Regions from separate parts of the Pseudoalteromonas sp. SiA1 genome, predicted to be linked through region 1. Evidence: predicted binding sites of a transcription regulator. Region 1 holds the regulator's gene; the other holds the start of a gene.
The links. The regulator LexA, encoded in region 1, represses DNA repair genes until DNA is damaged. The targets are predictions, from matches to a motif close to TACTGTATNNNNATACAGTA.
Positions count from the first base shown of each region.

Region 2: the regulator LexA is predicted to act here: its motif matches at 1,722-1,741, upstream of dinB (DNA polymerase IV).

Region 1 is NZ_CP076084.1:3,168,172-3,172,391, reverse strand. It holds gene hmpA (NO-inducible flavohemoprotein) at 1-27, shown strand, start outside; gene KK487_RS14745 (endonuclease) at 67-720, opposite strand; gene KK487_RS14740 (hypothetical protein) at 973-1,353, shown strand; gene KK487_RS14735 (PaaI family thioesterase) at 1,383-1,826, opposite strand; gene lexA (transcriptional repressor LexA) at 2,025-2,642, shown strand; gene coxB (cytochrome c oxidase subunit II) at 3,136-4,220, shown strand, end outside.
Region 2 is NZ_CP076084.1:731,984-736,203, forward strand. It holds gene KK487_RS03385 (aldo/keto reductase) at 1-743, opposite strand, end outside; gene KK487_RS03390 (acyl-CoA thioesterase) at 756-1,187, opposite strand; gene KK487_RS03395 (hypothetical protein) at 1,504-1,680, shown strand; gene dinB (DNA polymerase IV) at 1,915-2,976, shown strand; gene KK487_RS03405 (HNH endonuclease family protein) at 3,018-3,755, shown strand; gene KK487_RS03410 (DUF3147 family protein) at 3,975-4,220, opposite strand, start outside.

The DNA.
Region 1 (4,220 bases):
ATATTTGGACCACACCAAGCGTTATAGGTTAATTAAAAGCGTGTGTTACACGCTTTTAATTTAAACTTACAGCTTTTTACTATTTGTGTTAGCAGCATAAGCTTGTTGTTGCCAAGCATTAAATAGCTTTTGTTGTTTAGCTGAAATTTTTAAACCATACGTTTTTTGCATGTAAGCGTACGCATCGGCAATGCGTTTACGTGCATGAACAGGCGGTTCAACAACACGTTGTTTAAAATTAACTTTAACCTCACAGCGACCATATTGCGTCGCGTTTTGGGCTAACATGCCAAAGCGGTAGTTTGAGCGATCGGCGTTAATTTCACCAATTGCAGGGGCTAAATTGTTTATATCGGCTTCCATCAAGCGAAACTTAGCGCTAACTTTGCGGCAGTTTTTACGCCCACCATCTTGCCAACATTGTAACTGGTGACCAAATTCCCATGCAGGGACAATATGTTCCCATTCAATTCGCAGGGCACGTTGATTTACTTTGCCTGAGCGGGTTAGTGTGTTGCGAGGCACGTAGCCACAATGGGTAGGGTCGGGTACCAACTTTTTGCCTTGTTTTTTTATATCGCAACCACAATAAATACTTTTAGCGTTTTCGGGAAGGGTATTAATTAAGTGCTTTTTGGCACTCGAAAACCGCGTAAATTGTTCGCCCATTGCTGAAAAACAAGCACAGCAAGCCAACAAAGCTAAAATAAACCGAATCATATCCATCACATACGTGAACTACAGGAGCGGCTAGTTTAAGGCCTAGAATAAAAAAGTAAACTGCCGCCGGCATGCTTTAATTTTAATTTGCGTATTTTGTGTAGGGCGTTTTTTAGGAGTAAATAGTGGGCAATATTCAGAGGCTAACGCTAAAAACGCGTTAATGCAGTGATTCCTGCGTTGTTGATTTGGTATAACGGTAAAACTGCGTTAAAGTTTGCAATGAGATTAATAGAGGGTAAAAACGAGATAATGTCGGAAATTCAATTTTTAAATGTAGATCTAGAGCTTGAGTCAAAGCAAGATATTAGCGTATTAGTTGCTGATTTAAAAAAGGTCGCAACTATTTTACATTATGATAAAGACGAATACCGTCAACTTGCTCGCATTGAGGTTGCAGGTGAAATAACCACGCCAGATAAAGCGATTAATCACTTGTGTGAGTTAATCGAGTCGTGTTCACGCAATGCATTAAAGCAATGGTTGAGTTGTTCACGCAGAACTTTCGATATTGGGTTTGAGTCTGGCACTTCGCCAAAATGCTTTAACCAAGCCTTACATGCAGATACCTTGTTACGTATATCTGCAATTGGTGCAGGCGTAGAAATTACTATTTACCCTTTCGAAAAGTAATTTAATTTCAACCTTGGTTAATTGACTTACTAGCCTTTTCGCTCTACTACGGCTGCGGTCATACGTGATACGCAGCAAAGCTCATTGCGGCTATTGGTTATTTTAATATCCCAAACCGAGCTGCGCTTGCCGATATGATAAGCTCTCGCTGTGGCCGTTAATGTGCCATTGCGTGATGCCTTTAAATGACTTGCACTGATCTCTTGGCCAACACAATAAAACCGATTGAAATCAACCACAAAATTAGCGGCATAACTTGCTACTGTTTCAGCAAGCACCACATTTGCACCACCATGAACGATACCCATAGGGTTATGATGCTCTGGAATTGCCGGCATAGTTGCCACTAAGTAGTCATCACCAATTTCACTGATTTCTATTCCCATGGTTTTCATGAGTGTCCCTTGGCCTGTAATACCTTGATCTAATTGCTTACAAAACTCTAATGTAATCGGTTGATGCCAAATACTCATGCTAGCTCCTTGGATAAGTAATTGAGAATTAAAATTTATTAATATGATAATGCGTTGCTAATAATTACATTTATCACCCTGCTTTTAAAGTAGGTTATTGTTTGATGATAACGGCATATAAGGCATTAATTTATATTTGCGATTTTTAAATAACTGTATATACTCACAGTTAATTGTACTGTATGGAAAACCAGTTGTATGCGACCATTAACGAAACGCCAAGCGCAAATACTCGAACTCATTAAAGTGTTTATTAAAGACACTGGTATGCCTCCTACACGTGCCGAAATTGCACAAACACTGGGTTTTAAAAGTGCGAATGCTGCAGAAGAACACTTAAAAGCACTGGCCAAAAAAGGTGTGATTAAAATGAAGCCAGGCGCGAGTCGGGGCATTCAGCTTGTTGAAGAAGAGGAGCCAGAGCAGTTAGGCTTACCTTTAATTGGCAGGGTGGCTGCCGGTGAGCCTATATTGGCGCAACAGCATGTAGAAAGCCACTGTAAAATTGACCCTTTAATGTTTAAACCTGCGGCCGATTTTTTATTGCGTGTTAACGGTATGAGTATGAAAGACATTGGTATTATGGATGGTGATTTACTTGCTGTGCATAAAACCCAAGTTGCCGAAAATGGACAAGTTATTGTTGCCCGTGTTGACGACGATGTAACCGTGAAGCGTTTAGAAAAAGCGGGCAGAAAAGTACTCTTACATGCTGAAAATGATGAGTTTTCAGCTATTGAGGTCGATTTAGAAAATGAGTCGTTCAATATTGAAGGCTTAGCGGTAGGTGTTATTCGTAACGCTGACTGGATGTAGTATTAAAGCATAATTTAGCGCTTAATAGTGATTAGGCGCTGGGTTTGTTAGCAGCACAATGTCTAACTTATCAAATGTATGACTATATGTTGTTAAGTGCTTCTCCTATCATAAATAAAATCACTAAATACTTTATAAATAAACAAATTTACTCTGCTTTTTTAAGTTAACAATTTTTTATATTTCTATCCTGTAATTTCAATACACCCCTTACTAAACCTGACTCTTAGATTAATTGCCTGACTAGTTGCTATTTTTTTAGCTGCGCATTTTAAAAAATACACCTTGTTTATTTTTCATACTCACCTTGCTTATTGTTTATTTTTTAACTAGTTATTAAAGAGCTGGAATAAAAATAACTCACAGCTTAGTCGTTTTGAGAACACACATTTACTAAATCCAGCACCCTTATAAAAAATAAAAATAACGAATAGGCGTTTAAGCCGTATGCCTCTTCGCTTTGCGTCAGCAATAGCATCAAAGGAGCCGTCACATGGGTAAGCTGAGTTCTTCCTTGTGGCTTATATTGTTTGTTTTTTCGCAGAATGTGCTTGCTAATAGCCAATATAATATGCGTAAAGGCGTAACCGATATAAGTAATAATGTATACCAACTGCACATGACTATTTTTTTAATATGTTGTGTGATTGGGGTGATCGTGTTTGCCATTATGTTTTGGGCACTCATTCATCATCGCAAATCTAAAGGGGCTGTCCCTGCCCAATTCCATGAAAGCACCAAAGTAGAAATACTGTGGACTGCGATCCCTTTTGTCATATTAATTGTTATGGCCATTCCTGCGACTAAAACCTTAATTGCCATGGAGGATGCCAGCAAAGCTGATCTCACCATTAAAATTACAGGCTCACAGTGGAAGTGGCATTACGAGTATATGGGGGAGGACGTTGAGTTTTATTCCATGCTAGCTACACCTCAAAATGAAATAACCAACCTTGCTGATAAAAACCCGAATTATTTACTCGAGGTCGATAAACCGCTGGTACTACCAATTAATCAAAAAGTACGTTTTTTAATGACTTCAGATGATGTTATTCACTCATGGTGGGTGCCTGACTTTGCCGTTAAAAAAGATGCAAACCCTGGGTTTATTAATGAAACATGGACCAATATTAATGAGGTTGGTACTTACCGTGGGCAGTGTGCAGAGCTTTGCGGTAAAGATCATGGTTTTATGCCTGTTGTGGTAGAAGCTAAAACAGAAGAAGACTTCAAAACGTGGTTAGCAGAGGCTAAACAAGCCAAGCAAAAAGCAGCTGCAGCAGACGCTGCGTTATTAGACCAAGTTGTACCAAAAGAAGAGCTGATGGCGCTTGGTGAGCAGGTTTATATGGCGAGCTGCGCGGCGTGCCATCAGCCAACAGGATTAGGCTTGCCGGGTGTTTTTCCGGCTCTTAAAGGCAGCCCAATAGTCATAGGTGATATCAAAGGGCATATAGATATTTTGCTCCACGGTAAACCAGGTACGGCTATGCAGTCTTTCGCAAAGCAATTATCAATCAAGCAAATAGCAGCTGTTATTACCTATAAACGCAACGCGTGGGGTAATGACACTGGTGA
Region 2 (4,220 bases), 920 kb from region 1:
TTACCGGTTAATAGCCCTGCGGCCAATGGTGACCAAGGTAAATAAGCAATATCTTCATGTACACATTGTTCTATTAAATAAGGCCAATCTTTGGCATGTACTAGGCTAAACTCGTTTTGGATAGACACCATTTTTGGCAAGTTATGCTCTTTTGCTAAATTTAAAAATTGGTTAATTCCCCAAGGCGTATCATCAGAAAGTCCACAATGCTTAATTTTTCCTGCTTTAACACACGCATCTAACCCCTCTAAAATATCAAGCATATCAGCGGTGTGTTGTTTTGCATCAACATCGGTAAATTTAAGCATACCAGGCCATTGCCTAGCAAAGTGAGGGGTACGGCGATTTGGCCAGTGTAGCTGGTATAAATCAATATAGTCGGTTTGTAGGCGTTTTAGAGAATGATCAACCGCATCAATAACAGCTTGGCGGGTAATATTGCCGCCATCACGTACCCAAGAAAGTCCATTCCCTGCAATTTTAGTTGCAATAACAATGTCTTTTCGTTTTTGTGAATTACGTGCTATCCAATTGCCTATAATTTCTTCTGTTTTACCGTAGGTATCGGGAGAGGGAGGAACAGCATACATTTCTGCTGTATCAATAAAGTTCACACCCTGCTCAAGCGCATAGGCTATCTGTTGGTCGGCATCATGTTGGGTGTTTTGTACTCCCCAGGTCATGCTACCTAAACACACTCTTGAAACGCTAACACCACTACTGCCTAATTGACTATATTGCATTGCTAATCCTAATTATTCGGTTTGAGAGTTTGCTTTTAAAGCCGATAACAATGGCTCTGTGATCGTGGCTTTTTGGCCTGTTTTAAAGTCAAACATGACCACTTTTGACATGCCGGTGGTTGTTATCGCGTTTTGTGCATGACTAAACACGCTGTAGTTCATTACAAAGCGGTCAGATTTTATATCACTAATGGTAATACCTACGCTTAATGTGTCAGGAAACGTTACAGGGCGTTTGTAGCGAATATTATTTTCACTGATCACAGGGCCAGTGGCTTTCGCATTAATAGTCTCAAATAAATTTAATTTATTTAAAAAATCGATTCTGGCTATTTCAAAATAACGCAGGTAAACACAGTTATTAACGTGCTGTAGGGCATCCATATCGCCCCATGCCACAGTGATATCGGTATGAATAGGGTGTTGTTGTTTAAACGTTTCCATGTATTTATTGCTCTTAGTTTTAAAGCATTTAGATTAGCAATATGGTCGGATGAGCTCAAGGGAATTATAACTAGGGGTGGAGCTACTCTGTATTGCCCTCATGGATGTAAATAAGGGACGTAAGCAGGACATGGAAGCTTTGCGCCTTTTTTATTTAAACAATTAGGCTATAAACCTCGCGCCGTGAGTAAACTGCCTCAGATTGAACAAACCTTAACCTTAAAAAAACAACAGTGCTAAATAAAAACCCTTGAGTAAAAATTGTACCTCTTTAAATTCATGGCTATAGTAACTATTAACACACAAGGAGATAACTATGCAGAATATAATTAATTGGTTATTGGCATGCACCGTTTTTATAGCGTCGTTTACTTGTTACGCTATGGGTAATGAGGCTGGGGCAATTGTTTTGATTTTATTAGGCTTTTCTTTAGAAATTTTATTTTGGATGTATTGTTTTAATAAGCCAAAGAAAAGTAAACGCTCTTTTTAAGCAATAACATGCTTGCTAATTAAAAGTGATTCCACAATAATAGCTGTATAAATAAACAGTTGTTATTGTGTGATGAAAAAGTTTATTCATATAGATATCTTATCTAACTTGTCAACACCTTGACAAAATTAGATGACAGCCTGTTTATCGAAGGGAAATAAAGGGCTTGGATATGATTGAAACTGATACTCCAAATAATACATTGTCAATATTGACAGTTTTTACATAGTACTAATGAGAAAAATCGCTCACATTGATATGGATGCATACTATGTCTCAATTGAAATAAGAGACAATCCATCATTAGCTAATAAGCCAGTTGCTGTTGGAGGTAAATCTGATCGTCGAGGGGTTCTTTCTACCTGTAATTATATTGCAAGGCAGTATGGTATTAGTTCGGCAATGCCAACTGGGTTAGCTCTTAAAAAGTGTCCCGGTCTGGTTGTAGTTCCCGGAAGAATGGAAGTGTACAAAGAGACCAGCCAAATCATTCATGGCATCTTTGAAAAGTACACAGATAAAATAGAGCCATTGTCACTTGATGAAGCCTACTTAGATTTATCCGACTCCTCACTTCACCAAGGTTCTGCTACCTTGATTGCTCAAGAGATTAGGGATGAGATACTAAAAGCTACAGGCTTAACTGCTTCCGCAGGGATTGCACCGCTTAAATTCGTCGCTAAAGTAGCTTCTGACCTAAACAAGCCAAACGGCCAATGTACAATAAAACCAGATCAGGTATGGGAGTTTCTAGAGACACTACCATTAAAAAAGATTCCCGGTGTGGGCAAAGTAACTTTTGAAAAGCTTAAGGCTCTTGGATTTGAAACCTGTGGTGATATAAGGCGCTCTGATGAAAGCTTCTTAGCGAGTAATTTTGGGAAATATGGTCACGTATTATGGAATCGTAGTCATGGGAAAGATGATAGAGAAGTCGAAGTAACCCGTATAAGGAAGTCTGTTGGGGTTGAGAGAACTTTTGAGTTCGATATTAGTTCACAAAGTGAACTTGAAGCGATAATAGTTGATAAGTTATTACCTGAGTTAAAGCGTCGTTCATCAAAGTACCTTGAGACTCGTTTTATGAATAAGCTTGGGGTAAAGGTTAAATTTAGCGACTTCCAACAAACTACAAAAGAGCAGAAAGCTAGTGAAATTAGCTTAGATTTATTGAACGTACTGTTATCGGAAGCAATAGTCAGGGGGAAGGGAAAGCCTGTGAGATTGCTTGGTATTCATATCGGGTTACAAGAACCCGAAGAACGTAGCTTGCAGCTTGGACTGGGGTTTGAGTAATACTAAACCTTATATTTTTCATTATTTGATTAGGGAGTAATATGAAGCGTTATTTGTTGTTTATTTTTTTCGCTTTTCTGTTTTCAAATGACATTGATGCATCAATAGTCAAAAAATCAAAGAGTGGTATCTGTCACGACGAAAATACTCCTTATTATGCTCGTACTAAAAATTTTCATTCATTTAATTCGATAAAGTCCTGCCTTGAATCAGGCGGTAGGCTACCTAAAAGGCAAGGAAAACCTTCTGGGAGTAAACAAGCGATTCCTGACAAGATACCTCAGCAATTAGCAGATAGATCCGAATATTCAAGAAACAAGTTTGGTAATGGCTGGGCTGATGAAGATGGTGATTGTCAAAACTCTAGAATGGAAGCTTTAATTTCTCAATCATTAGTAGAGGTTAGGTTTAAATCGAACAGAATGTGCAAAGTTGAATCAGGTAAATGGATATCCCCCTTTACAGGGAATACAATTTTTAAAGCCTCAGAAATAGATATCGATCATGTTGTTCCCTTATCTTGGGCGTGGAAACATGGTGCTAATAAATGGACAAATGAAAAACGTATAAAGTTTGCTAATGATCCTGCTAACTTATTAAGTGTTGAGTCTAGTTTAAATAGAAGCAAAGGTGATAAGGGACCTGACGAGTGGTTACCGCCTAAAAATCAATGTCAGTATATTTTAAGATTTCAACGAGTTTATAAAACTTACGAATTAAATTTATCCAAACTCGAAGCAGACAAAATATCAAGCCTTAAGAAAAGCTATTGTGGATAAGTATAATAGGTATAAAAAATTTAATTATACATGCGATTTTTTGGACTAATACAGATATAAGTATTTTCATACAGCCATTAAAAGTCGAACTTGTTACTAATTTTAATGAGTATCACTATCGACTAATACAATAACTCTAAGAAGCTTTTGCCCCATTACGCGTTAACGTAAATACTCTAATGGCAGCTGTGGGGCGAACAACGGACCTTGCTGTTAACCTCAAGGAAGCAAATCTATTCCAAACTGCTTCAGCAATAAAGAAAACAGCCAAAAGCAAATTACAGTTATTAATGAGCTGATGAGTAACGATAGCCAAAAACTGTAGCGCTGCATCAGCATGGGGAAAAGTAAAAACATGGGCAATGTGGGAAGTACATACCAAAAGGTGTACCAAGCGTGATTGGCTATTTTCTCTGACGGCTGCTTTTCAACATATAACCAAATCATGGCTAAAATTGTGACTGT